4 regions of the Streptomyces sp. TS71-3 genome follow, and region 4 is predicted to be linked to each of the others. Evidence: riboswitches for the same ligand, from Rfam matches in the RefSeq annotation. Region 4 holds a riboswitch; each other region holds the start of a gene.
What was found. Region 4 has a riboswitch for cobalamin ahead of Sm713_RS27600 (CbtB domain-containing protein). Riboswitches for the same ligand answer to the same signal wherever they lie in the genome.
Positions count from the first base shown of each region.

Region 1: another riboswitch for cobalamin. It lies ahead of Sm713_RS33190 (ABC transporter substrate-binding protein); the one in region 4 lies ahead of Sm713_RS27600 (CbtB domain-containing protein).
Region 2: another riboswitch for cobalamin. It lies ahead of Sm713_RS33060 (ABC transporter substrate-binding protein); the one in region 4 lies ahead of Sm713_RS27600 (CbtB domain-containing protein).
Region 3: another riboswitch for cobalamin. It lies ahead of cobN (cobaltochelatase subunit CobN); the one in region 4 lies ahead of Sm713_RS27600 (CbtB domain-containing protein).

Region 1 covers NZ_BNEL01000003.1:2,130,864-2,137,888, forward strand. Annotated here, with positions in the region: gene Sm713_RS33170 (cation-translocating P-type ATPase) at 1-396, shown strand, start outside; gene Sm713_RS33175 (copper chaperone PCu(A)C) at 390-920, shown strand; gene Sm713_RS33180 (DUF5134 domain-containing protein) at 1,084-1,770, opposite strand; gene Sm713_RS33185 (PepSY domain-containing protein) at 1,767-3,221, opposite strand; cobalamin riboswitch at 3,487-3,668, shown strand; gene Sm713_RS33190 (ABC transporter substrate-binding protein) at 3,778-5,310, shown strand; gene Sm713_RS33195 (ABC transporter permease) at 5,324-6,271, shown strand; gene Sm713_RS33200 (ATP-binding cassette domain-containing protein) at 6,268-7,025, shown strand, end outside.
Region 2 covers NZ_BNEL01000003.1:2,103,151-2,110,175, reverse strand. Annotated here, with positions in the region: gene Sm713_RS33075 (ferredoxin) at 1-487, opposite strand, end outside; gene Sm713_RS33070 (ABC transporter ATP-binding protein) at 544-1,359, opposite strand; gene Sm713_RS33065 (iron ABC transporter permease) at 1,356-2,435, opposite strand; gene Sm713_RS33060 (ABC transporter substrate-binding protein) at 2,432-3,397, opposite strand; cobalamin riboswitch at 3,495-3,720, opposite strand; gene Sm713_RS33055 (anchored repeat-type ABC transporter permease subunit) at 3,938-5,755, opposite strand; gene Sm713_RS33050 (anchored repeat-type ABC transporter ATP-binding subunit) at 5,757-6,521, opposite strand; gene Sm713_RS33045 (TIGR03773 family transporter-associated surface protein) at 6,518-7,025, opposite strand, start outside.
Region 3 covers NZ_BNEL01000003.1:1,083,838-1,090,862, forward strand. Annotated here, with positions in the region: gene Sm713_RS29020 (M1 family metallopeptidase) at 1-1,419, opposite strand, end outside; cobalamin riboswitch at 1,657-1,804, shown strand; gene cobN (cobaltochelatase subunit CobN) at 1,835-5,587, shown strand; gene Sm713_RS29030 (hypothetical protein) at 5,750-6,172, shown strand; gene Sm713_RS29035 (DUF4037 domain-containing protein) at 6,288-7,025, opposite strand, start outside.
Region 4 covers NZ_BNEL01000003.1:748,739-755,763, reverse strand. Annotated here, with positions in the region: gene Sm713_RS27610 (HhH-GPD-type base excision DNA repair protein) at 285-851, opposite strand; gene Sm713_RS27605 (class I SAM-dependent methyltransferase) at 1,024-1,830, opposite strand; cobalamin riboswitch at 2,195-2,329, shown strand; gene Sm713_RS27600 (CbtB domain-containing protein) at 2,366-2,599, shown strand; gene Sm713_RS27595 (CbtA family protein) at 2,671-3,411, shown strand; gene Sm713_RS27590 (antibiotic biosynthesis monooxygenase) at 4,022-4,729, shown strand; gene Sm713_RS27585 (SDR family NAD(P)-dependent oxidoreductase) at 4,944-5,612, shown strand; gene Sm713_RS27580 (molybdopterin-dependent oxidoreductase) at 5,773-6,288, shown strand; gene Sm713_RS41760 (DUF4360 domain-containing protein) at 6,194-6,433, opposite strand; gene Sm713_RS27575 (hypothetical protein) at 6,617-7,025, opposite strand, start outside.

The sequences.
Region 1 (7,025 bases), 1.4 Mb from region 4:
GGGAACCGGGTGGCGGTCGTCGGGGACGGCGTCAACGACGCGCCGGCCCTCGCGGCGGCCGACCTCGGCATCGCCATGGGCGACGGCACGGACGCGGCCATCGGCGCGGCGGCGGTGACCCTGGTGCGCCCGGACGGCGTCGAGGCGCTCGTCGACGCCGTGCGGCTGTCCCGCCGGACGCTCGCGACGGTCCGGGCCAACCTCGTCTGGGCCTTCGGCTACAACGCCGTCACCTTGCCCCTGGCGTTGCTGGGATGGCTGGATCCGATGGTGGCCGCCGCAGCCATGTCCCTCAGCTCGGTGCTCGTCGTCGCCGGCAGCCTGCGCCTGCGGACCTGGGAACCCACCCCGCGGCGGGCCGGGACCGGGCGCGCCTCCAGGGGGACGCAGTGGTGACGCCACGCGGCGGGACGGGTGGTGCTTCCCCCGGCACCGCGGTCGGCGACCGGGTGCGCGCGGGGGCGATGGCGGTCGCGGCTCCGGTCGCCGCGTGCGCCCTCGCCCTCGGCGGGCTCGGCGCGAGGGCGCACAGCGGCGCCGCGGGGCGGCCCGCGCACGTGAGCGCCGTCGACGGCCGGGTCCTGCTGCCGCTCGTCGACGACAGCACCATGACCGCGGCGTTTTTCCGCCTGACCAACGACGGCGGCACCGATGACGAGGTCCTCTCGGTCAGCTCTCCAGCGGCCCGCACGGCGATGCTGGCGCGCACCGAGGTGAGCGGCAACGCCGGCCGGATGCGCATGGGCGTCACCCTTCCCGTGCCGGCGGGCGGGACGGTAAGCATGACCGCGTACGCCACCGACGTCATGGTGGAGCTCACCCACCGTCCGGCTCTGGGCCAGCGCATCCCGTTCGTGCTGCGACTGCGCCGGGGCGGACAGGTTCGGGCCGAGGCCGTGGTGGTGCGACCTGGCGGTTGAGGGCGTGGCCCGGCAGGGCCCCCGGGCACCCGGGGCGAACGGCGCTCCCGGCCGGTCAGCCGGGGGCAGCACGCAGGCGCTGCCAGGGTGCCGCGGGGCGTTCCACCCCGCGGCACACGCCTCGGACCAGCAGGAGAAACAGGAGTAACAGGAGAACGAGGAATCAGGCCAGCAGGACGAACATCACGGCCATCCCCAGTGCCATGGCGCCGTGGCAGGCCGCGTCCGCCGCGTCGTGCACACCGGCCGGCACGGGGGCGCCGGGCGCGTCGGGAACCTGTCGCCGGGCCGTGTCGAAGGCCCGCGCCAGCCACCACAGGGCCAGCACCAGCAGGACGGCGGCGAGCACCCAGGCCGCGAGCCGCGCACCGGTGCCGTTGAGCGTCATGGCCCCCGCCCTGGAGGAACCGGACATGTCCATACCCGGCATGCTCGTGCTGTCGCGTGCTCCGCCCGTCCCGGCGGCCGGCATGAGCGTGCCCATGGCGCCGGCCATCCAGGCCATCGCCGCCATCATGACCACGTGCGGGAGCGAGCCGCGCAGGGCGCGCCACCGGCCCCGGGACCCCGGCGCCGCCAGGGCGGCGCCCGCGAACCACGCGGCGGCCAGCGCGAACAGCACGGTCTGCGGGGCGCCGGCGAGGGACATGCCCCACGGCCACACCATCGCCCCCATGGCCAGGGCCATCACCGCGTGCAGCAGATGGCCGACCCTCCCGACCGCGTCCGGCCCGTGCGCGCGGGTGGCGCGGGGTGCGTGGTCTGAGCGCAGCGCACGCCACAGCGCGTACAGAGCCAGCACGGTGAACAGGACGGTCAGGATCCAGCGCAGGCCCGTCGCGGCGATCACCGCGCGACCGCCACGCGGCGGTGGCACACGGCACCCGCCGCGACGTCCACGGCGAGGAACACCAGCAGCGGCAGGCCGAACAGAGGCAGCCAGTAACCGAGGACGGCGGCCCCGACCACCGCGGGGGCCAGCACCCTCCCGCGCAGCCGACGCCACGCGCCGCGGACCGGAGGGCGCCCGAAAGCCCGACCACCGGTCCGCGTGGGTCTGCGCAGCCACCACATGCGGTAGCCCAACAGCACCATGGAGATGAGCGCGACCGCCAGCAGCGCCAGCGCGATCTGGTTGACGGGCCCGAACAGGAGCCCCATATGAGCGTCGATGCCCCACCGGGTGAGCTTCGCAAGAAGCGGGTAGTCGGCGAACCTGAGCGTCGCGATGACCCTGCCCGTGCCCGGATCGACGGCGACGGAGTCCTGCTTCTCGGGCCAGGACCTGGTGTTCTCCTCGACGACGTACGCCGCGCCACGCTCGGTGGGCGGTGTGATGACGAGCAGACCGCTCAGCCCGGCCTCGTGGGCGGACCGGGCCACCGCGTCGATTCCCACGTCACGGGCCGAGCCGCCTCCCGTGCCGGGGCCGGCCGGCCCGGCGGCCACCGCGGGGGTGCCGCCGCCCAGCGCGTCCTGGATCCTGCCGATGTTCGCGCCGGCGTGCGCCGACCACGTCAGACCCGTGGCCGAGAGGCCGAGCAACCCCGCGGACACCCACAGGCCCACGGTGCCGTGCCAGGAGAGGGTGCGGCGGCGGCCCGGCCGTCCGGCGCGCGGCAGCAGCCCGCGGTGCAGGCCCCGCCGCGGGCCGGGTGCGCCGAGCCAGAGAGCGAGCCCGCCGAGCACTTCGACCCACAGCCAGCTCGCGGCGAGCTCGCTGTAGTTCCGCCCGAAGTTCCCGAGGTGCAGGGTGCGGTGAAGGCTGTCGAGCCAGGCGCGGGCCGGCAGCCACTGCCCGTAGGTGCGCAGCGTCCCGAGCACGTGGTGGTCGTACGGATCGACGAAGGCCGTCACGTTGTAGCCGTCCGGCAGGCCGGGCGCGTCGAAGACGACGCGGGTGCTGTCGGTGGGGCCCGGGGGCGGGCTGACCGACACCAGCTTGCCGTCCGGCACGGCCTTGCGTGCAGCCGTGACCTGGTCGGCCAGGGGGTCCGCGGAGCCATGCGGCGTGACGGTCAGCTCGTGGTGGTAGAGGACGGACTCCAGCTGGGGCGTCACCGTGTAGAGCAGTCCCGTGACGGCCGCCACGAGCAGGAACGGGCCGATGACGACGCCGGCGTAGAAGTGCAGCCGGAGCATCACCGGGCGGAGGTCGTTCCAGAAGCCGGGCCGGGCGCTGTCGGGCCCGTCGCCGTTCCGTGCCGGCCGGTCCCCCTCCTGAACGGCCCCTGGCGGAGCCGTGCCCGAGGACGCCCCTGACGTTCCGGTGGTGGCCGGAGCGGTGTGCTGGGTGGTCATGGGGCGGGCCCTCCCTGTGGCGTTGGCGACGACCGCGGATCGCCGGTCTCGTTCAGCAGTCGGTGGCCTGGCCGGCGAGGTTCCCGGCCGCGGTGTGTGAACAGGCCCACGCGGTCGGGATCGGAGTCCCGGGAACCGCACGCCCTTCCCGGCCGACCTCAGAGGTGGGCCGGGGGGCGGCACCGGCGGGTGCCTCTCATGCGCACCGGCGGCAGGGGAGCGCGGCGGGCTCCCCGTTCCTCGCCGGGCCCTCACCGCACGTCGGAGCCTCTGGCACAATGCGAGCCGTACACATGGGCGACGGGAGCCAGGAAGCCGGTGGAAGTCCGGCGCGGTCCCGCCACTGTGACCGGGGAGCGAACCCCACACGCCACGGCCGTGAGGCTGGAAGGCGGGGCGAGCGTGGATCCGGCAGCCAGGAGACTGGCCCGTCGCCTCTTCGGACCGTCCGGGGCGTGGACTCCCCGGGAAGGGGATAGCGATGCGCCCATGGCGCCGGCACCGCTCCACTCCCTGCTCCCGGACCCGGCCGAGAGCAGGGAAGGCTCAGTAAGCGATGACATCGTCATTCGGCCGGCGGCGACTCCTGTACGGCGCCGGAGCGGCAGCGGCCGCCACGACCCTCGCCGCCTGTGGACTGGGCGGCGAGGACGGCGGCCCGGACTCCGGCCGGTCCCGGCTGCGGGCCGCCTTCAGCGCAGGGGGCTCGCAGGAGACCCTGGACCCGCACACCGTGCCCCTGTTCATCGACCAGGCGCGGGCGAAGGCCCTCTACGACAGCGTGCTCACCTACAAGGACGACATGTCCGTGCAGGGCCGGCTCGCCGAGTCATGGGAGAGCGACCGCTCGGGCACCCGCTGGCACATACATCTGCGCGAGGCGCGCTTCCACGACGGCAGACCCGTCACCGCCGCCGACGTGCTGTGGAACTACTGCCGCATCGCCGACCCCGCCACCGTCGCCGTCTCCCAGCAGCTCTTCGCCGCCGTCGACTTCGAGGCGAGCCGTGCCCAGGGCCGCGACCTGACCCTGGTGCTGAAGGACCCCGACTTCGAGTTCCCCACCGCGCTCGGCGCCCCGGGAACCGAGATCGTGCCCGCGGGCACCACCGACTTCACCCGTCCCATCGGCTCCGGCCCCTTCCGCTACGGCTCGTTCCGGCCCGGCGGCAACGCGCTGTTCACCGCGTGGCGCGACCACTGGTCGGGCGGCCCGCACATGGACGAGCTGGAGTTCGTGCCCGTCAACGACGAACGCGCCCGGCTGGGCGCGCTGCTCTCCGGCCAGGTCCACTACGCCCACGACCTGTCCGGGGCCTCCGCGGCGCAGGTGACCCGGCGCAAGGGCGTCAGCCTGCTCCAGACGCGGCTGAGCACCATGCAGGCGATCCTGCTGCGGCTGAACCGCGCGCCGTTCGACGACCACCGGCTCGTCGAGGCGTTCACCCTCGGCCTCGACCGCAAGGCCCTCGTGGAGGTCGCGCTCTCCGGCCGGGGCACGCCCGGCAACGACCTGTTCGGCATGGGCCTGCACGGCTACCCGGACTCCCTGCCACCCCGTCAACGCGATGTGGACCGGGCCCGGGCCCTGCTGAAGGAGGCCGGTGCCGAGGGGCTGGCGGTTCCGCTGGAGACCAGCGACGCCGACCCGTCCTGGCGCAACGCCTCCTCGCTGATCGCGGACCAGCTCAGCGACATCGGCCTGAAGGTGACGCCCCACACGCGCTCGGCCGGCACCTACTTCGGCGAGATCAAGACGAAGGGCGTGGCGGCCCAGAGCCGTACCGCCACCCTCCCCGTCATCACCCACCTGCGGTCCAGGCTGGTCACCGGCGCCTCGGACAACCTCACCGGCTACCGCTCCAAGCCCTTCGACCGGCTGATCGCCCAGGCCACCGGCACCCGGGACGACGCGGTACGCCTCGAACTGCTCGCCCGTGCCCAGCGGCTGGCGCGCGAGGACGACGGACAGCTCGTCTGGGCCTTCAGCGACTGGATCGTCGGCCACGCCGACTCGGTCGGCGGGCTGCGGGCCGCGCCGCCCAACTCCTGCGACTGGGCCCGGTTCGACCGGGCCCGCCTCTCCTGACGCCGGCGGGACGGTGCTCCGCTACACCGTCACGAGGACGGGTCTCGCCGCCGTGCAGTGCGCGGTCGTCCTCGTCGTGGTCTTCGCTCTCACGTCCCTGCTGCCGGGCGACACCGTGGACGCGGTGCTGGGGGAGCAGGGCACCCCTCAGCAGGCGGCGCTGGCCCGCGCCGGACTCGGGCTCGACCGTCCGGCGGCCGAGCGGTTCGTCCACTGGCTGGCGGCGCTCTGCCACGGCGACCTGGGCCGTTCGCTGGTGACGGGCATGCCGGTGACCGAGCAGATCGCCGGCCGGCTGGCGGCGACGGCGGTGCTCGCGGCCACGGCCCTCGCGCTGCTCGTCCCCCTCGCGCTCGGCCTCGGCGTCCTCACGGGCCTGCGCGAGGGGTCGGCGGCCGACCGGGGCCTGAGCGCCGCCGCGATCGCGCTGCACGCCGTGCCCGAATTCGTCCTCGGCCTCCTTCTGACCGCGTGGCTCTCCCTCGACCTGGGCGCGCTTCCCGCCACCGCGGCCGGCCTCATGGGCCTGGACGTGCTGACCCGGCCGGCGGTGTTGATCCTTCCGGTGACGGTGCTGGTCTGCCGCCAGCTCTGCGACCTCGCGCGGCAGGTCCGCATCGGCATCGCGGAGCAGCGCGACGGCCCCGTCGCCACGCACCTGAGACTGCTGGGCGTGCCCGAACGGACGATCCTCCTACGGCACCTGCTTCCGGGCACCCTCGCGCCGGCCGTGCAGCAGTTCGCGCGGTGTGTCGACGGACTCCTCGGTGGAACGGTCGTGGTGGAGTCGCTGTTCGCCGTCGGAGGGCTCGGCACCGGCTTCGTCGACGCCGTCCAGGACCGCGACATGCCGGCCGTCCAGGGATACGCGCTCGTGTTCGCGATCACGGCCGTCGTGGTGAACCTCTGCGCCGACCTCGCCGTGCGGGGCCTGACACCCCGCCGGGAGGGACGGGCATGAGCGGCCGTTACTCCGCCCCGCGTCCCGCCGGGCGCCTCGGCGCCGTCACGGTGGACGTGCTGGTGTGTTTCCTGCTCGGAGCGCCCGTGCTGGCCGCGCTCGCCGGGCCACTGTTCGCCGGCTCCACGGCGCCGGGAGCCGCGCCCTTCCTCCCGCCCGGCACCGGGCATCCGCTGGGCACGGACGTCCTCGGACGCGACGTGCTGGCGCTCGTCCTCACCGGCGGCCGCTCCGTCATCGGCATGACCACGGCCGCCCTCCTGGCCGCCTACGCGGTGGGTCTGCCCCTCGGCCTGTACGCCGCGGGCACCCGCCGCCGCTGGGCCGACGAGGCGGTGATGCGCGGGCTCGACCTGCTGCTCGCCCTTCCCTCCCTGCTCCTGCTGATGAGCCTCGCGGCCGCCGGACGCAGCGACCGGGGCAGCCTGGTCGCCGCGGCGGCGCTGGTCCAACTCCCCGCCGTGACGCGGCTCGTGCGCGCCGCGGCCCTCGCCCCGGGGTGCCGTACGGCGGTGGAGGCGATGCGCCAGCAGGGCGTGCCCCGGCGCCACATCGAGATCCGGTACGTCGCACGCTGCGCGCTCGGGCCCCTGGCCACGGACGCCGGCAGCAGGTACGCGCTGATCCTCTACCTGCTGGCCTCCGCGAACTTCCTCGGGCTCGGCCTGCCGTCCGACGCGAGCGACTGGGCGGTGCTCATCGAGCGGAACACCGACGCGCTCTTCCTCCAGCCGGTTGCCGTCCTCGTACCGGC
Region 2 (7,025 bases), 1.4 Mb from region 4:
GGACGTCGTCGTCGCCGAGGCCGCATTCGGCCAGCCTGTGCAGCAGGGCGCGCAGTGCCCCCTCCGCGCCCTTGGCCGTGCAGCGGGGCCCGCGGCACACGTTGACCTGGTGCCGGTGCCGAGTGACCTCTTCCCAGGCCGCCGACGTCAGTCCGGGTTCCCGGCCGGTGATCGGCCTCGTCTCCGGCGCCACCGCGGCGATCGCGTCCAACGAGTCGGCGAGGCGCGTCGCGACGAGCAGGTCGGGGCGGTGGCCCGCGCGCTCGCGCCACCAGTACGCCGCGATCCGCCGCAGCCAGGACTGGGCGGGTCCTGAACTCGCGAGGCGGACGCCGACGAGGGTGATGGTCCCGGTTCCGGCGTCGGCCAGTCCCGTCAGCTCCGCCGACAGGGAGGGGTCGCCCTGTTGCAGGAAGGCGATCGTGGCCCCGTGCGACGCCGCGGCGCGCAGGAGTTCGCCGCGGCGGTCGACTTCCGCGATCGACATGCCGACCAGGACCGTTGCGGAGGGGCGGGAAGACGGGCTTGGGGGCGGAGGGTTCATCATGCCGGCCTTTCGGGGAGGAGTCCGTTCCACCGGATGTGCGGCCGGTCGTGCAGGGGATGGCGTTCCACGGTCGCGTCCACGCCGTAGACGCGGGCGATGGTGGCAGAGGTGAGCACGTCGGAGCCGGGTCCGTGGGCGATGAGCCTGCCGTCGAGCAGGATGGCGATCTCGTCGCAGTAGGCGGCGGCGAGTTCGAGGTCGTGCAGGGCGGCGACCGTGGTGATGCCCAGCCCGCGCACGGTGGCGAGGAAGCCGAGTTGGTGGCGGAGGTCGAGGTGGTTGGTCGGCTCGTCGAGCAGGAGCACCCCGGGCTCCTGCACCAGCGCCCGCGCGAGCTGGACCCGTTGCCGTTCGCCGCCGGACATCGCCGGCCAGGGCCGGTCGAGGAGGTGGCCGACGTCTGCCGCGGCGACGGCATCGGCGAAGACGGACCGCTCGTGGGCGGCAGCCGCGGAGTTCGGGGGCGCGGGCCAGCGGCTTCGGTGCGGTGTGCGGCCGAGGTCGATGACCTGCCGTGCCGACAACGCGAGCCGGGTGTCGGCCTGTTGCTCCATGAAGGCCACCTGTCGCGCCCGCCTGCGTGGTGTGAGCGCGTGAACGTCCCGGCCGTCGAGGAGGGCCCGCCCGGTGTGGGGCCGGGTGAGTCCGGCGAGCACGCGCAGCAGGGTGGTCTTCCCCGCTCCGTTGGGCCCGAGCAGGCCCGTGGTCCTGCCCGGGGTGAACACGAGCGTGACCGCATCGAGCAGCGTGGCCTCGCCGATGCGCACGCCGAGTTCCTCCGCGCGCAGTTCCATGGGGGACTTCGCCGTCACCGCGCTCTCCCGTCGGCACGCCCCCGATGCCACAGCAACCAGGCGAAGAACGGCGCTCCGAGTCCGGCGGTGATGACGCCGACGGGAATCTCCTGGTCCGGGAGGACCGAGCGCGCCACGACGTCGCTGGCCACCAGCAGGGATGCGCCCAGCAGCGCCGACACGGGCAGCAGGAGCGCGTGGCGCGGGCCGCAGACGAGGCGCACCATGTGGGGTACGACCAGGCCGAGGAAACCGATGACACCGGTGTCGGCCACCAGGCACGCGGTCACCAGTGCGGCGGTGACGACGAGGGTCCAGCGGGTGCGCTCGACGTGCACGCCGACGGAACGGGCGGCCGTCTCGCCGAAGGCGAAGGCGTCCAGATCGCGGGCGGACGAGGTCGTGATCACCGTGCCGGCCACGGCCACCGCGATCAGGAAGACGGCGGTGTGCCACCGCACCCCGGCCACCGAGCCCAGCGTCCACTCCATGACACCGCGCGCCGCGTCGCGGTCGCCGAGAACGAGCACGACGAACGACGTGTACGCCCCGCACATCTGCCCCACCGCGATTCCGGCGAGCACGGTGCGGGCAGCGGGCAGCGACCAGGTACGGGCTCCCGCCAGCGCCAGGACGACGACAACGGCGAGCAGAGCGCCGGCGAAGGCAGCCGCCGAGACGGCTCCGGCGGCCGCGGCTCCAGAGGCCCCGACGCCGAGGACGATCACGGTCACCGCCCCTGCGGCGGCTCCGTCGGAGATCCCGAGCAGATACGGATCGGCCAGGTCGTTGCCCGTCAGCGTCTGCAACACGGCACCGCAGACCGCGAGTCCGGCACCCGTGGCGGCCGCCCCCAGGACCCGCGGCAGTCGCAACTGCCAGACGATCTGGTCGTCCAGCAGCGTCACCCGCGGGTTGCCCAGACCGAGACGGCGAGCGACGACATCGATCACGGTGCCCGGTGGCTCGTGCTGCGAGCCCACGGCGAGGCCGAGGAGCATGGCGGCAAGCAGCACCCCGACGCCGAGGGCCAGGACCGCCGCCGTCCGGCCGGGGCCGGCCGCCCGTGCCGCGGGGCGCGGCACGCCGGTCATGAACCGAGGTGCAGCTTGGCCAGCCCGGCGGACACCCGGGAGGCACCGTCCGCGAGGAGAACCCCGGGAGTCGACTCCGAGAACGGCACCACCACGAACGCCCTGTGTCGGACCGCGGTGAGCCTGCTCAGGACCGGATCGTGCTCCAGGTAGTGGATCTTGGATTGGGCCGTGTCCCAACTGGCATCCGCGAGCACGATGGCATCCGGATCGGCAGCGGCGACCTTCTCCCAGCTCACGCTCTGCCAGCCGCCCGGCAGATGCCCGAAGACGTTGCGGGCTCCCACGGCGCCGAGGATGAGTTGCGGCCCGCCGTGTCCGGCACCGACGAACGGGGTCTTGGTGTCCGAGTCGTACCACAGCACGTCCAGGCCCTTGCCCGCGCCCGTCCTGGCGAGCTCGGCCAGCTCCTGCTTCTGCTGCTTCTGAATGGCGGTGGCCCGCGGCGTCACGCCGAAGACCTCGGCCACGTCGCCCAGCTCGCCCCACACCGACTGCCAGGACACCGGCGGCACCTGCTTGTCGTCGCCGCATCCGAACGGGGAGAGGTACGAGGGGATGCCCTCGCCGTGGAGTTCGTCACGCGTGCCGGCGACCTTGTCCGTGAACGCGCTGGAGTAGGAGGCGTACAGGAAGTCGGGACGGGCCGCGAGGAGCTTCTCCTTCGTCGGGTATTCCTTGGAGAGCACCGGGACGGAGTCGTAGGCCGCCTTCCACTTCGCCGGGATGGAGTCGTCGAGATACGCCGTTCCCGCCATGCGGGACTGCAGGCCGAGCGACAACGCCACCTCCGTGGCTCCCTCGTTGAGCGTGACCAGCCGCTTGGGAGGCGCCTGGACCGTTGCCGCGGTCCCGCAACTGCTCACGCTCACCGGCGCCTGCTTCGCGCTGTCCGCCGCACCGCCGGACGCGGGAGCGCCGGTGCAGGCCCCGAGAGCGCAGACGGACAGCAAGGTCGCCACCACGCGACCGGCACGCGCGGAACCTCTGGTGGATATGGAGCGAATGGATCGACACGAACGCAGCGGGCCTCTCGGCACGTCTCCTCCAAAACCCTCGTGGAACACGTAGCGCCGTGGCCGGTCTCCTGGCTTCCGCATCGACGCGTCTCAGCCGGCCTTCCCGAGCAACGCCCTTCCGGATGCTCAGTGGCCCCGACCGCTTGCGAAGCCGGTCGGCGAGGGCCGCGACACTCCACGGCAACAGTGGCGAGGGCCGCACCGGACTCGGACCGGTTTCCCGTGCACCACGGCCCCGGCAACGTACCAAGTTCTCGAACTCCTGGCTGCGACGCACTTCACTGGGGGTGCCCTGCGGGGATCGGCAGGTACGTGGAACGCCGTCCGAACGTGTCCGCCAGACGGCCGAAGGCGACCACGCAACAGGTGTCGGCCGGCAGGCCCACCGGATGTGGCCGCGCCGGGTGCGGCGCGCCCAGCGCTTCGCGTTGACAGGGCACAGGCAAGGTCAGCGGGTCAGGTGGACCGTGAGAGCAGGTCGGCCTACCGGACGGAGGCGTACCGATTGGCGGCCTCGGCGACTTTCCGGTTGTAATCCGCCCCCGAGTCGTAGGCGTTGATCGCGGCGATCCAGTTGCCGGCGACCGCCAGGTCCCCGCCGGTCCGGCACAGGTAGACGCCGGCGGCGAGGGCGGCGTCGTCGATGTTGTTCACGTCCCTCCTGCCATCGCCGTTGCCGTCCTTGGCCTGCGTGGTCCAGGTCGCCGGAATGAACTGCATCGGGCCGACCGCGTGGTCCCATGTCCTGTCCCCGTCGAGAGTGCCGTCGTCGGTGTCCGGCACCCTGGCGACGTGATGGCCGTTGAGAGGGACGCCGATGATGGTCGGGGTGGCCTCGCCGGCGTGGCCGATGCCGGCGCCGTTCATGGTGCCGTGCCGGGATTCGACCTCGCCGATGCCGGCCAGGGTGTTCCACCCCAGGTGGCATGAGGAGTCCGTCGCGGCGACCGCGAGGGACGCCCCGGCGTAGGCGGTCAGGGCTCGTTCGGGGATGCCGGCGGCCTCAGCGGTCCGGGTGACCCAGGCCGGATCAGGCAGTTCGGCGATCGGGGTGCCCGAAGAAGAAGGGAGCGTACCGGCCGGCGAGGGGGCCGGGGACGGCGTGCGAGGCGGCGCCGTGCGGGGCGATCCGCCAGAGGTCGCCTGGGCGCTGGGATCGAGCACGGCGGCGACGAGCGCGCCCGTTCCGAGGACCGCGAGAGCGGCGCCCACGGCGGGCAGCATCCACCGGCGGCGGGGGGCGGCGCCGGAGTCGGCGGCCGACCTGCGGGCTGCCGGCTCCATGTCGCTGCCGGACGGGCGCGGCGGGGGGCTCGGGGACGGGTCCTGGAGGCGTTTGGGGGGGCCGCCTTCCCCGGCCACGGGGGGTGCGGCAGTGCCGGCGGCTTCGGGTGGTTCTCCGGTCGCCGTCCGAGGGCGGGGGGCGGACGTGCGCAGGCCGGCGCGGGCGCGGCGGCGCCATGCCTTGGCGATCAGGCCCTGGCGGGGGGCGAGGAACCAGGCCAGGAGGAAGTCGGCTGTCAGGACCAGGACGATCGTGCCTCCGGTGGGCAGGTCCCAGCCCCAGGAGACGTAGAGGCCTACCAGGGCGCCCAGGGCGCCGGCGGCCGGGGAGAGGACCATCATGACGCCGAGCCTGTCGGTGAGCATCCGGGCGGTGGCCGCGGGCGTGACCAGCAGGGCCAGGACGAGGATGTTGCCGATGGTCTGGACGCTGATGACGACCGCGAGGGTGACCAGGACGTAGAGGACGAGGTCGAGCCGGAACACGGGAATCCCCATGGCGCGGGCGGATTCGCGGTCCAGGGAGATGGTGACCAGCTCTTTGTGCAGGGCGAACAGCACCGCCAGGATGACGAGGGAGGTGACGGCGTCGATGTACAGGTCGGATGTGGGGATACCGGTGATGGAGCCGAACAGGAACTGTTCGAGGCTGCCGGCGTATCCCGGGGCCTGGGAGATGATGACGACGCCGAGGGCGAAGGCGGCCACGAAGAAGACGCCGATGACGGAGCTCTCGTTGAGGCGCCGGTTCTGGGAGAAGACCGCCACCAGGACGGCGGTGGCCACCCCGGCGAGCGTGCCGCCGAGCACGAGGTTGCCCTCCACGGCGAAGGCGACGGCCAGGCCGGGGAAGACCGCGTGGGAGACGGCGTCCCCGATGAAGGCCATGCCCCGCAGGACCACGTAGGTGCCGACCACGCCGCACACGAGGGACGACATGAGGGCGACGGCCAGGGCTTTGGGGAGGAACGCGAGATCGGGGTTGAGCAGGTCGGTCAGGAATTCGATCGGACTCATGTCAGGCCGCCTTCAGGATGCGCAACAGGGCGGAGTTCTCGCTCACTTTGAACGTCGCCGTCCACGGAGAGAGGTCCGCCGTGAGCTCCGCGGGGGTGCCGACGGCGATCACGGTGCGGTCGAGCAGGGCGAGCCGGTCGCATCCGTCGAGCGCGGAGAGGATGTCATGGGTGGTCATCAACACGGCCCGCCCTTCATGGGCCAGGCCGGTGAAGAGTTCCGACAGCAGCTCCTGGGTGGTCATGTCCAGGCCGGTGAACGGTTCGTCCAGGAGCAGCAGCGCCGGGCGCAGGGCCAGTGCCCGGGCCACGAGCACCCGTTGACGCTGTCCCCCGGACAGTTGCCCGACGGGTCGGTCAGCCAGCGACCTCATCCGTACCCGGTCGAGGGCGTCGGCCACGGCCTCCCACTCGGCCGGCCCCGGACGGCGGAACAGCCCCAGGCGTCCGGTCAGACCGGTCATGACCGTGTTCGCCACCGACAGCGGGAACTCCCAGGCGAAGTCGTGGCGTTGCGGCACGTACCCGATCGGTGTGCGTCCGGGCCGCGTCCGGTGGCCGTCGATCCGCACCTGCCCGGCCACCGGGCGCAGCAGGCCGAGGACGGTGCGCAGCAGCGTGGTCTTGCCGGCGCCGTTGGGACCGATCAGGCCGACCAGCTCGCCCCGGTCGACGCTGAGCGCGGCATCGGCCAGCACGAGCTTGCCCGCGAGCTCCACGGATACGTTGTCCACCGCCAGAGCCGGGGTGGTGGATTCCTCCGTCACCGCCCGTCACCCCCGTCCGACGGGGCCCCGGCGTGGGCGCCGAGGACACGGCGCCTGGCCCGGTTGCCGCGCACGATCACGAGGGTGAACCCAACGATGAGAGCGACGGCGACCAGCACGATCGCGCCGATGAGGGCCAGCACCAGCGGGTCCTGTCCCCAGGAGGCGCCGGCCTGGGTCTCCTGTGCCGTCTTCGTCGGCGCCGTCGGCGGGGCGGAGGAGGCGGCAGAGGCCGGGGCGGAGGAGGAGTCAGTGGGGGTCCTGCCCTTCCACGCCGTGGCCAGCGCCGTGTCGGTGGACGTGGCGGTGCCGACGGCGAAACGGACCAGCTCGGTGTCGGAGACCTTGGTGCCGTCCGTCAGGGTCGCCGACGCCCGCATCCGCACCAGGTAGACACCTGGCTTGGTGAAGACCCAGTTGGCGTGGGTGTGGGTGTTGGTGTCCACCCAGACCTGCTGGTCACCCGTCTTCCGGGAGTTCCACAGCACCTGTGGGGCGCCGAAG
Region 3 (7,025 bases), 340 kb from region 4:
ATGCGCCCACGCCGCGAAGAACCCGCCGAGGTCCGTGCCGGACACCTCGGACGCGAGCCGTTCGAAATCGGGCCAGGACGCGTTGCCGTAGCGGTACCGGGAGGTCCAGCCCTTGAGGGTCGCGAAGAAATCCGCATCGCCCACGGTGCGCCGCAGCGCGTGCATCATCAGCGAGCCCTTGTCGTAGAGGGCAGGATCCAACTCGTGGCCCGCACCGGCGTCGTAGAGCGGGACGTTCCAGAAGGACGGATCGTCGAGGTTGTCCTTGAGGACGGCCTCGTAGAAGTCGGCGTCGAGATCCATCCCCTCGTGCTCGTTCCAGAGCTGGTTCGCGTACTGCGCCACGCACTCGGCGATGCACCCGTCGCGCCAGTCACTGAACGAGACGCTGTCGCCGAACCACTGGTGGGTGATCTCGTGGGCCATCGAGGCGTCGAACATGCCGCCGCTGTAGGTGGGCCGGCCCTGCGTCTCCAGGTCTATCGGCGCGTTCGGATCGCTGAGGCCGCTGACCACGATGCCGCCGGCGGAGTCGAAGGGGTAGGGCCCGAACTCCGAGGAGAGGAAGGAGATCACCTCGGCCTGTAGCTTCGGCGTCCCGGGATCGACGAGCGCGCCCGGGCTGTAGGCGTCGACGACGGGTGTCCCGTCGGCCAGCGAGTACCTCTGGACCGTGAACCTGTCGATCGCGACCGTCGCGAGGTACGTGGCCATGGGCCGGTCCTCGGACCACCGGTACGTGGTGAGCCCGCCGTCGACCGTGGTCGGCCCCGGCCTGCCGTTGCCGATCGCCGTCCAGCCCGTGGGGACGGTGGCGGTCAGGGCGAAGGTCGCCTTGTCGGAGGGGTGGTCGTTGCCCGGGAACCACGAACTCGCCCCGTGCGGCTCGCCCAGCGCGTCGGCGCCGCCGTCCTGAAGGGTATGCCAGCCCTCGGCGTCGGGCTTGCCGGAGTAGCGGACGCGGACGGTGAACTCCTGGCCGCGGCGCAGCCGCCCGGAGGGCGTGACGACCAGCTCGTGGTCGCCCGCGCGCTCCACCGCCCGCGCCGGGTGCCCGTCGACGAGGACCTCGGCGACCTTCAAGCCCTTGAGGTCGAGGTCGAAACGGTCCAGGTCGTCGGTGGCCAGCGCCGAGACGGTCGTGTCGCCGTCCAGGTGGCCGGGGTGTGCGGGGTCGTAGCCGAGACGGACGTCGTAGTGCGTCACGTCGTAACCGGAGTTGCCGTCGTCGGGGAAGTACGGATCACCGGCGCCAGGGCCCCCGATGACCGCCGCGGCGGGCACGCCCCCCAGCAGGAGGGCGCCGACCGCGGCCAGCGGAACGGCGGCGATGCCGAGGCCGCGGGCACGGCGGGCACCGCGGGCGCGGCGGGCGCGGTCGGTCCGGCAGGCGGGGTCGGCCCGGCGGATCCCAGGCACGGTCGTCCTCCCCGGCGGTGGCGTTCGACCAGACTTCATACGGGGCCCTTCTCGTGGTCAGAGCGGTCGCGCACGACAATGGCGCCTCCATGTCAGCGAGCTGTCAGCATGCTGTTCGGCCCCGGTAAGGGCGGGACGAAGAGGCCGCGCGACGGACCCGGCCGCAGGGTCGCGAGTACGGCGGTGAGGGTGCGGGCCGGGAAGAGCCCACCGCAGGTGCCCCGGCGCCCCGTACCATTCGGGTGACCGAGACGGCGCGGGCCCTTGATGAGGGTCCGAGGGAGGAAGCCGGTGTGAATCCGGCGCGGTCCCGCCACTGTGAGCGCGGTCCGGGGTGACCCCGGGCCGGGTGAGTCAGGAACTCCCGCCGTCCTCACGACCACCCGGGGCGTGGACACCCCGAGGAAGGCCCCGCATGATCCTGCTGCTGTCGACCTCCGACACGGACCTGCTCAGCGCCCGCGCCGCCGCCGGCCCCGTCCCGTACCGGTACGCGAACCCGACCCGGCTGCCCCTCGGTGACCTGCCCGCCCTCCTGGACGGCGCCGACCTCGTGGTCGTCCGCCTCCTCGGCGGCATCCGCGCCTGGCAGGACGGGCTCGACCTGCTCCTCGGCGCGGGCGGCGCGGACTCCGGCGCGGAGGGGGACGCCGTCCGCCGGCTCCCCGTCGTCGTCCTCACCGGCGAGCAGGCCCCGGACGCCCAGCTCATGGCCGCCTCCACGGTTCCCATCGGCATCGCGGCCGAGGCGCACGCCTACCTCGCGCACGGCGGCCCGGGCAACCTGGAGCAGCTGGCCCGGTTCCTCTCCGACACCGTCCTGCTCACCGGCCACGGCTTCGAACCGCCCGCGCCCGCCCCCACCTGGGGCCCGCTGGAGCGCACGCCCCGCACCCCCGGCACCCCGGCGACCGGAACCGCCCCGTCGACCGGAACCGGAGCGGCCCCCGCCCCCACCGTCGCCGTCCTCTACTACCGCGCCCACCACATGAGCGGCAACACCGCCTTCGTCGAGGCGCTGTGCACCGCGATCGAGGACGCCGGCGCCCGCCCCCTCCCCCGTTACGTCGCCTCCCTGCGCTCCCCGGAACCGGAGCTCATCGACGAGCTGCGAGCCGCCGACGCCATCGTCACGACCGTGCTCGCCGCCGGCGGCAGCAGGCCCGCCGAGGCGCAGGCGGGAGGGGACGATGACGCGTGGGACGCGGGCGCGCTGGCCGGTCTTGACGTGCCGGTCCTCCAGGCGCTCTGCCTGACGAGCCCGCGGGAAGCGTGGGAGGAGAACGACGAAGGGGTCTCCCCGCTCGACGCGGCGAGCCAGATCGCGGTGCCCGAGTTCGACGGGCGGCTGATCACGGTGCCGTTCTCGTTCAAGGAGATCGACGAGGACGGGCTGCCGTCGTACGTCGCCGACCCGGAGCGCGCCGCGCGGGTCGCCGGGATCGCCGTGCGGCACGCGCGCCTCGCGCACATCCCGGCGGCGGACAAGCGCCTCGCGCTGGTCCTGTCGGCGTACCCGACGAAGCACTCCCGGATCGGCAACGCCGTCGGCCTCGACACCCCGGCCTCCGCGGTCGCGCTGCTGCGCAGGCTGGTGGAGGACGGGTACGATCTCGGCGAGCCGGACCCAGAGACGGGCGCCCCCGCCGTGCCGGGGCTCGCCTCCGGCGACGGAGACGAGCTGATCCGGGCACTGATCGACGCGGGCGGCCACGACCAGGACTGGCTGACGGAGGAGCAGCTGGCCCGCAACCCCGTCCGCATCCCGGCCGCCGACTACCGGCGCTGGTACGCCACGCTCCCCGAGGAGCTGCGCGGCGCGGTGGAGCGGCACTGGGGGCCGCCGCCGGGGGAGATGTTCGTCGACCGCAGCCGGGCCGGGGCGGACGGCGCGGACGGCGCCGGGGACATCGTGCTGGCCGCACTGCGGCACGGCAACGTCCTCATCCTGATCCAGCCGCCCCGCGGCTTCGGCGAGAACCCCATCGCGATCTACCACGACCCCGACCTGCCGCCCTCGCACCACTACCTGGCCGCCTACCGGTGGCTCGGAGCGCGCGCCGCGGACGGCGGCTTCGGCGCCGACGCCGTGATCCACCTGGGCAAGCACGGCAACCTGGAGTGGCTGCCCGGCAAGAACGCGGGCCTGTCCGCGGCGTGCGCGCCGGACGCCGCGCTCGGCGACCTGCCGCTCGTCTACCCGTTCCTGGTGAACGACCCGGGCGAGGGCACCCAGGCCAAGCGCCGCGCGCACGCCACCCTCGTCGACCACCTCGTGCCGCCGATGGCCCGCGCGGACTCCTACGGCGACATCGCCCGCCTGGAACAGCTCCTCGACGAGCACGCGCAGATCGCCGCGATGGACCCGGCGAAGCTGCCCGCGATCCGCGCCCAGATATGGACCCTGATCCAGGCCGCCCGCCTCGACCACGACCTGGGCCTCGTGGACCGCCCGGACGACGAGGGCTTCGACGACCTGATCCTGCACGTGGACGGCTGGCTCTGCGAGATCAAGGACGCGCAGATCCGCGACGGCCTGCACGTGCTGGGCGCGCCGCCGGCCGGCGCCGACCGGGTCAACCTGGTGCTCGCGATCCTGCGGGCCCGGCAGATCTGGGGCGGCAGCGAGGCACTTGTCGGCCTGCGGGAGGCGCTCGGCCTCGACGAGTCCGCGGCGACCCGCGGCGCGGCCGACGCCGCCGAGGAGCGTGCCCGCGCGCTCGTCCAGGCGATGGAGGACGCGGGCTGGGACGAGGCGGCCGTCCCCGGGGTGTCCGCGGGCCAACCGGCGGCCGTCGCGGGCATCCTGCTCTTCGCGGCCCGCGAGGTGGTGCCCCGGCTCGCCGCCACCACCGACGAACTGGACCGCACCCTGCACGCCCTGAACGGCGGCTTCGTGCCCGCGGGCCCCTCAGGCTCGCCGCTGCGCGGCCTGGTGAACGTGCTCCCGACGGGCCGCAACTTCTACTCCGTCGACCCGAAGGCGGTCCCGTCCCGCCTCGCGTGGGAGACCGGCCAGGCCCTCGCGGACTCCCTCCTGGAGCGCTACCGCGCCGACCACGGCGGCGCCTGGCCGACGTCGGTGGGCCTGTCGCTCTGGGGCACCAGCGCGATGCGCACCGCGGGCGACGACGTCGCGGAGGCGCTGGCGCTGCTCGGGGTGCGCCCGGTGTGGGACGACGCGTCGCGGCGGGTCACCGGCCTGGAGCCGGTGCCGCTCGCCGACCTCGGCCGCCCCCGCATCGACGTCACCCTGCGCATCTCGGGCTTCTTCCGGGACGCGTTCCCGGGCACCGTCGCCGTCCTCGACGACGCGGTACGGCTGGCGGCCTCCCTCGACGAGCCGGACGAGCAGAACCACGTGCGCGCCCACACCCGCGCCGACCTGGCGGCAGGCGTCGACGAACGGCGCGCCACCACCCGCATCTTCGGCTCCCGCCCCGGCACGTACGGCGCGGGCCTGCTCCAGCTCATCGACTCCCGCGACTGGCGCACGGACGCGGACCTCGCCGAGGTCTACACCGTGTGGGGCGGCTACGCGTACGGCCGCGGGCTCGAAGGGCGCCCGGCGCGCACCGAGATGGAGTCGGCGTACCGGCGGATCGCGGTGGCCGCGAAGAACACCGACACCCGCGAGCACGACATCGCCGACTCCGACGACTACTTCCAGTACCACGGCGGCATGGTCGCCGCCGTCCGCGCGCTCACCGGCGACGCCCCCGAGGCGTACATCGGCGACTCCACCCGCCCCGAGACGGTGCGCACCCGCACCCTCACCGAGGAGACCTCGCGGGTATTCCGCGCCCGGGTGGTCAACCCGAAGTGGATCGAGGCGATGCGCCGGCACGGCTACAAGGGCGCCTTCGAGCTGGCCGCCACCGTCGACTACCTCTTCGGCTACGACGCGACGACGGGCGTGGTCGCCGACTGGATGTACGACAAGCTCACCGAGACGTACGTCCTGGACCCGGAGAACCGCGCGTTCCTCCAGGACGCCAACCCCTGGGCCCTGCACGGCATCGCGGAACGCCTCCTGGAGGCAGAGTCCCGCGGCATGTGGTCCAAGCCGGACCCGGCGGTCCTCGCGGCCCTCCGGGAGGCGTTCCTGGAGGCGGAGGCGTCACTGGAGGAGGGCACGGAGGACGCGGAGGGGGCCGGGGGCTCGTAGGACGGGTGAGCGCGGAGGGCTTGGGCGACTGCCCGAGCCGGGCTCCGAGCTGGGCTGCCTGAGCCGGACTGTCCGACCCGGCGGATACCTTCCCTCTCAGATGGTGCGACGGGCCGGCGCGGGCCGGCCCGTTGAGTCGCCGTGCGCACTGAGGGAGAGATCGTGTTGAAGAGCTTGCCGCAGACGGACGAAACCCTGCTGATCCGCACCGACTTCTCCGACGAGGCGGCCTGGCAGGCGCTGCGGACGGCGGTCGAGACGCCGAGCGAGGACGACTTCCTCGCGTACGTCCACGTCGTGGACGATCCCGACCACGGCGACCTGACCGCGGAGCAGCTCCTCGCGCTGGCGCCCGACAAGCGCCTGCTGATCGTCGCCGACAGGACCGCCCTCACGGCGCCGGGGATGCCGCTGCTCACCGTGCTGCGGTACTGGGACGAGGACGAAGGGGAGGGGGATCACGGCGAGCTGCGCGTCATAGCCGAGGAGCTGTGGTCGATCGAGAACAACATCTCCCTGGCCAACATGGACTGGAGCGAGTTCGTCGACGCCGCGGAGGAGGACGGCGTCTTCCGCGGGTTCTGACCCCGGGACCGACACCCGCACCCGGGACCGGCAACCCGCACCCGGGACCGGCAACCCGTCACCCGGGACCGACTCCCGCAGCCGGGACCGGCCCCCTCACTGCTGCCCGGCCCCCTCACTCGAAGAGGACGCGGAGAGCCGACCGGACGTCGTCCGAGCCGAGGGCGTCGGTGCCGTCCACGAACTGCTCGACGCCCCCGGTGGCGGGCAGCCGGCGCACGGCCGGGTCCACGATGCCGTCCGCCAGCGCCGCCCGGAACCGTCCCGCGTCCAGTACCTGGAACGGCCGGTCGTGGAAGGGGCGGACGGCGGGGTCGAGCGGTGCGGTGAGCCCGAGCGCGTTGTGCGCGCGGGCCACCGTCTCGTAGGCCCGGCACAGGTGCGCCTCCCGCGCCTGCCACTCGGCGGCGGCGAGCACGGCCGTCAGGTCGGCGGTGAGCCGGGGCGCGGCGGCGGTGCGGGCGAAGGCGCTGCCCAGCCACTTGCCGTAGGGCGGGTAGCGGCGGTCCATCAGCAGGCAGAGCCGCATCAGGTCGCGGACCAGCCGGGCCGCGACGACGGCCGAGCCGAGCTCGTCGCCGACCTCGCCGCACCGGCCGACGAACGCCTCCTCCTGCGCTATCCGCTGCCACTGGCAGGCCAGCAGGTACCGCCAGACGTCCTCGGGATACCAGGCGAGCGCGGCACGCGCAGGCTCCAGCTCGCCGAGCCCGTCGTGGAACACCGCCCCGCCCGTCACCTCGGCGAGCCGCTGGGCGGGCGTGGTCAGCCACTCCGCCAGGCCGATCGGCTCGCGCGGGTCGAAGCCGAGCGCGCCGGTGAGCCAGTCGCCGGGGGAGACGATGTCCACCCG
Region 4 (7,025 bases):
TGCCGGCGCGCTCACCGCGCACCCGTGACGGCCCGGCGCGAGCGGAACTTCCCGGCGTACGCGGACGGGCCCGGCGTACGTGGACGGGCCCGGCTGTACCCGGGAGGGCCCGGCGCACCGGAGTGGTCCGGCGCACGCGGAAGCGTGGCGCACCGCAGTGGCGCGGCGTGCCGGAGTGGCGTGGCGTGCCGGAGTGGCGCGGCGCACCGGAGTGGCGCGGCGCACCGGAGTGGCGCGGCGCACCGGAGTGGCGTGGCGCGCGCGGAACGGCCGGATGTGCGCCGTCACTTCCGCTTCAGCTCCCGCTTGTGCTCGCGCACCTTCGTCAGGGACTCCTCGCCGGTGATGTCGGCGGCGGACAGGTGCGCGCCCTCCTCGCCGTACGCGCCGGCCGCCTCCCTCCAGCCCTCGGGGCGGACGCCGAGCTGCTTGCCCAGCATGGCCAGGAGGATCTGGGACTTCTGCCGCCCGAAGCCGGGCAGGTCGACCAGCCGCCGCAGCACCTCCGCACCGCTCGCCGCGCCCTCCCAGACCCCCTCGGTCCGGCCGTCGTACCGCTCCACGAGGTACTGGCAGAGCCGCTGGACGCGGGTCGCCATGGACCCCGGGTAGCGGTGCACGGCGGGGGTGGCGGCGAGCAGCGCGGCGAAGTCGTCGGGGTCGTGCGCGGCGATGGCGAACGCGTCGAGGTCGTCCGTGCCGAGCCGCTGCGCGATGGTGTACGGCCCCGTGAACGCCCACTCCATCGGGATCTGCTGGTCGAGCAGCATCCCGACCAGCACGGCCAGCGGGCTGCGGCTCAGCAGGGCGTCCGCCTCGGGCCGCTGGGCGAGGTGAAGGGTGGCGTCCATGCGTCGATGATCACCCGCACCGCGGCCCCGTCTCCCGCACGCCGCGGTGCGCCACGCCCGGCGGGGACCCGAAGCGGGGGCGCCGGTGCGCCGTTCGGGTGCACGGGGCGGGTGATGCGCTGTTCGGGTGCGTCGTCGCCGGGGTGTGCTGTTCGGGGGTACGGCCGCCGCGTCACGCTGCCGGTTTGCGGGCCTCGATGAGGTAGCGGGCGGAGTGCGCGACGAAGGGGCCCTCGGTGCGGATCCGCGCGTCCAGCTCGCGCAGCCGGTCGCGGTGGCCCTCGACGGTGAAGCCCGGCACCATCCAGATCACCTTCCGCAGGAAGTAGACGACGGCGCCGATGTCGAAGAACTCGATCCGCAGCCGGGCGTTCCTCAGGCCGACCACCTCCAGCCCGGCCGCCTCGGCTCCGCCGCGGGCGACGTCCGGGTGCCGGCCCCGCCGCTGCTCGTCCGTGAGCGGCCCGAGGAAGTACTCGACGAGCTCGAAGACGCTTTCCGGGCCCACGTGCTGGGAGAGGTAGGTGCCGCCGGGGCGGAGCACCCGGGCGATCTCCGGCCAGTGGACGGCCACCGGGTGACGGCTGGTCACCAGGTCGAAGGCGCCGTCCGCGAAGGGCAGCGGCGGCTCGCCGTCGTCCGCGACGACCACCACGCCGCGCGGGCGCAGCAGGGCCGTCGCCTTGGCGAGGTTCGGCGGCCAGGACTCCGTCGCGGCCATCAGCGGCGGCAGCCGCGGCACTCCGGCGAGCACCTCGCCGCCGCCGGTCTCCAGGTCCAGTGCGGACGGCACGCGTGCCAGCCGCTCGCCGATCTGCCGCTGGTAGCCCCACTCGGGGCGCTCCTCGGTCGCCCGGCCGTCCAGCCAGGAGAAGTCCCACCCGTCGACGGAGACGGCACCGGCCTCGGCGACCAGGTCGTCGAAGGAGCGGGTGGCGGCAGGGCGGGCGGGGCCGGTCGGCACGGGACGGTCGGTCATGCGGGTGAGCGTGGCAGGGGTGGTCGGGGGGCACCACCGGTTTTCCGGCGGGCGGGCGCTCGGGCGGGTACGGGGCGCCGCTTCGAGGGAACGGCGGTGGCCCGCAGTGCCGCCGCCGCGGCCCTCGCCGACTCCCGGCCCGCGGGCGTCAGCGGGTGCCCGGCCTCGAAGCGGGCGCCGGCCAGGGCCGTGCCGGCGGCGGATGAGACAAGGGTCACGCGGACCGTCATACGGGGCTCCGTGCTCTTCTCGCGCCGGTACCCGGCCGCCGGGCGGGGCCCAAGTCGCCCCTGGCACGGGCGGGTTGGGTGGCCGGACCCGGCGGCGGTGGGCCGTTCGAGCCGCACAAGGGGGTGTTGGCCTGCGGGCGGCCGGGCGGTACGGTTCCGATGATATTCACGCGACACGGCGGAACCCGGTGGGAGACCGGGGCGGTCGCGCCACTGTATGTCCGGCATCCACCGGACGAGCCAGACCCGCCGTGCCGACCGAGCTCCACCTATCGGGACGCGAGTTCCCCGCAGGAGGTCCCATCATGGCGCAGTCCATCGCATCGCCGGCCACGGAATCGGCCACCACCCAGCCTCTTCCCGTTCCCAAGCTCTCCGTGCGGGCCGTGCTCCCCTGGGCGGTCTTCTTCGGCGTGCTGATGCTCGTCCTGCTGTACTTCGTCGGCGCCGAGCAGGGCGCCACCTCCGTGTTCTCGGGCACCGACGTGCACGAGTGGGTGCACGACGGCCGTCACCTGCTCGGCTTCCCCTGCCACTGACGGGCCGGGGCACCGTGTCCGACGAGCGGGCGGCCGAGCGGTCAGTCGACTCCTCCGCTGTCCGGAATCTTCTGGTGCGTGGCATGCTCGCGGGTCTCGCCGCGGGCGTGCTCGCCTTGGTCGTCGCATACCTGCTGGGCGAGCCGCGGGTCGACTCCGCCATCGCCTTCGAGGATGCGCACTCCCACGAGCACGAGATGGCGGTCGTCAGCCGGTCGCTCCAGTCGACGGCGGGCCTGGCGACGGGCGTGCTGGTGTACGGGGTCGCCTTCGGCGGCATCGTCGCGCTGGCGTTCTGCTTCGCGCTGGGCCGCGCCGGCCGCTTCGGGCCGCGGGCCACGGCGATGCTGGTGTCGCTGGCCGGTCTGGTCGCCGTCTACTTCGTGCCGTTCCTGAAGTACCCCGCCAACCCGCCCTCCGTGGGCGACCCCGGCACCATCGGCAAGCGGACCGCGCTGTACTTCCTGATGATGCTGCTCGCGGTGCTGCTCGCCGTGGCCGCGGTGATCGCCGGGCGGCGGCTCGCGCCCCGGCTCGGCACCTGGTACGCCACCGTGGCCGCCGGTGCGGGCTTCGTCGTCGCGGTCGGGCTGGCGTACGCGTTCCTGCCCGCCGTCAACGAGGTGCCGAAGGACTTCCCGGCGAGCCTGCTGTGGCAGTTCAGGCTCTCGGCCCTGGCGATCCAGCTCGTGCTGTGGACGGCGTTCGGGCTGATCTTCGGCGAGCTGTCGGAACGGGTGTTGCGGGGCGCGGGGCGCCGGGTGGGTGGCCGGGGCGGCCACGATTCGGCGGTCGGAGCGGAACCGTCCTGACGGGGCTGTTCCGGTTGCCTCCGGACCGCCGGTCGGTGGGGGCTGCTCGCGCCGTTCCCGCGCCGTTCCCCGCGCCCCTTTGGGGGCGCTGGAGCGCGCTCAAGAGGGGAGCCACGACGAGACCGTCAGGTCGTCACCGTCCCGAGGGGGCTGTTTCGGTCGTGTCCGGACCACCGGCCGGTGGTGGTTGCTCGCGCCGTTCCCCGCGCCCCTTTCGGGGCGCCTTTGCGGCCGTGGGCCGGCGGGATTAGGGGCGCGGGGATGGGGGCACCTCCCACGTCCTCAAGGCAGTGGGGGAGCGACCAGCCACGACGAAACCGTTGGATCGCCGCCGTCCCGAGGGGGCAGTCTCCGTCGTGCCCGGACCACCGGCGGGTGGTTGGTCGCTCGCGCAGCTCCCCGCGCCCCTTCGGGGCCCAGGTGGGCGCTGGTGCGCCCAAGAGGAGAGCCACGACGGGGCTGTCAGATCACCGGGGTCCGCAGATGCCGTCCCGGCCTTCTCCGGGCCCTGGGACCGGGTCGGCCGCGCCCAGGCGGGTACCCACTGGACAGGAGGCCTCCGAGGGGAGTGGGAACCGCGATGGAACACGGCCGTGGTGCGGTGCCGGACATGAGCCGTCCCGAGGCCGGGGTCACCCTGCTCAGCGAGTGGGCCGCACCGCCGGGCAGGCAGGAAGTCGTGGCCGACGCGGTGGCCGGTACCTGGGCGGGGCGCTGGCCCGGGGGACTGCTCTCCCGGTCGTGCCTGACCGGCGCGGACGGGCCGTGGGTCGCCCAGCTCTCGCAGTGGGCGAACGACGACGCGGCGCGCGCCTTCGCCGCCTCCTCGGAACCGCGGCTGGCCGAGCAGGTCACCGAAGCGGTGCCGGGCACCCAGTGGGTGGGCACGGTGCCGTATCTGCGCTGCCGCGGCAGGCAGTTCGGGCTGCGCCGGATCCCCGGCTGCATCGTGCTGGTCGGCCACGAGTTCGACGCGCCCGACCTGGTGCGGGCCCGGCAGTGGGTGGACGCGACGTTCGCGCTGCCGGCGTCGGGTCCGCCGCCCGGCCTGATCTCCACGCACTTCCACGTCAGCGCCGACGGTTCACGGGTGCTCAACTACGCCGAGTGGACCTCGCACGACGAGCACCGCGCCGCGTCGGTACCCGGAGCGGCGCGCGAGCAGGGCGGCGCGGCGGCGCGGGAGCAGGGCACCGCACCGGCGGGAGCCGACAGCTCCGGGCATCCCGACCCCGGGTCCTGGCCCGGCCCGGCGCGGACGACGATCCGCCGCTTCTCCCCGCACCGGCATACGACCGGCCGGTTCCGCCACCCGTGACCGCCGGGACCCCCGGCCGGGGCGTAGCCCTGCCCCCGGGCCTCAACCCCCGGCCGCAACCCTCCGGCCCGGACGTGGCCCTGTCTTCCCGGGCGCACCGGGGGCGTACTGCGAGACTGCACGGGGGCGCGCAGGCCGTGCGCCGCGCGCTATGCGCCGTGGCGCCGTGTGCCCCGTGCCCCGTGCCCGGCACCCGACGTACCCAGGAGCGGTCATGACCACCATCGCCATCATCGGAGCGGGACCGGGCCTCGGCGCCGCGGTCGCCCGGCAGTTCGGGGGGCAGGGCCTCGACGTCGCGCTCATCTCCCGCAACCAGGAGCGGGGCGACGCGCTCGCCGCCGCCCTCACCGCCGACGGGGTGACCGCGCGCGCCTTCGCCGCGGACGCGCGCGATCCGGCCGCCCTCTCCGCGGCCCTGGAGGACGCCACCGAGACGCTGGGTCCGATCGAGGTGATGCAGTACAGCCCGCTGCCGCAGAAGGACTTCATGCGGCCGCTGCTGGAGACCACCCCCGCCGACCTGGTGGGCCCGATCGAGTTCTCCGTCCTCGGCCCCGTCGCCGCCGTGCACCAGGTGCTGCCCGGCATGCGGACGCTGGGCCGCGGCACCGTCCTCTTCGTCAACGGCGGCACCGCCGTGCGGCCCCGGCCGCACCTCGCGGGCACCTCGATCGCGTTCGCCGCCGAGAGCGCGTTCGCCCAGATGCTCCACGAGGAGCTGGCCGGGGCGGGCATCCACGTCGCGCAGCTCGTCATCCCCGGCGCGATCACCCCCGGGCACCCGAGGAAGGACCCGGCCGTGCTCGCCCAGACACTGTGGAGCATGCACGCCGGCCGCCAGGGGTTCCGGCACTTCGCGGAGGAACTCGACGAGGGCTGACGGCGCCCGGCGGCCACTCTCCCTCTGCACGGCATCTGCAAGGTGAAGGGCGCTCTTCGGCCATCGAATGCAAGCGAAGCATGGCGTCCGGCTCGCTTTTGAGGTTCCCTGGTGTCCGGGAAGGGGCATGACACGGGTGACACCTTGAGGGGGCGGTCGGATGAACCGACTCGGCACGCGAAGCAGCCTGTTCTCGCTCTGCGGCGAACTGCACCGGCCCGCGCAGCTCTCCGTCGGGGACCTGCGCACGCGCTGGCGCCAGCACCGTGCGGCGGTGGTCTTCGACTGCGCCACGAACGGCCCGCAGCACCACACGTTCGAGGGCCCGCTGCTGCGGGAGGTCGCCCTCGACGCCGGTCCCGTCTTCGACGTCCGGCGCCGCAAGGACCGTTCCCGCTTCCTGCTCGCCGTCACCGGCGGCGACGGCCACCAGGCGCTGCTCTCCTGGGCGGAGATAGACGCCGACTTCTGCGACGCCCCGGTGCTGCTGGCCACCAGGATGGACGGCCACCCGCTGGACGCGGACGGCAGCCAGCTCGTCGTCCCGTCGGACCGCTGCGGGGCCCGGTACGTCAGCGCCATCACGCAGGTGTGGATCGGCACCTGGCCCCGTTCCGTCCCCGACCCGGGTGCGGACGGGGCCGGGCCGGAGCAGGACCGCGCGGCCGTCGTCTGAGGGACGCGCAGTCGCGGTAGTCCAGGCCGGCGACGGCGTGGGTGAAGTCCTTCGGGGCCTTCACGGCCAGGTTGAGCCGGCAGTTCTCTTGGGGCTCGGTCGGGTTCTTCTGGGGCTCGGTCGGGTTCGTCCTCGAACCGGCCATAGGTGTCGGGTTCCCTGGGCGTTGCCGTGCCTGAGCAGGGGGGGCGCGCGAGACGTCGCTCATCACCCGCCGGCCCTGGAGGGGGCGGGGGGCTTCGCCTGTCGGCGGCATGGGGGCGTCAGGGACCCGGGGGCGCCGGCCGGGGTGTCGGCCGCGGCGTCGGCAGAAAGCTTTCGCTCAGGTTCAGTGCTGCGAGTAGGAGGGGAACGTGGTGGTCGGGCTGAAGAAGGCCGTGTAGGCCTCGCTGTGGTGGCGGCGGTGGCGGCCCGAGCGGCGGCGGTGGTCCGCGGGGGGTGGGCTCTGGTACTCGGTCCGGGCGTAGTCGCCCCTCGTGTAGTCGCCTCTCGTGTAGTCGCCCCTCGGATAGTCCGATCTGGCGTACTCGCCTCTCGTGTACTCGCCTCTCGTGTAGTCGGACGGCGTGCCGGCCGACGCGGAGGACGCGCCCGGCGAGAGCAGCCCGTCGTCGGCGAGCACCTGTACCCGGAGCAGCAGGGTCCGCACGTCCAGGCCGAGTTCCTTGGCCACCGTCTGGAGGTCGAGCCCCGACTTCCAGCTCCACAGCAGGACCGAGTCCATGCTCGACGACCAG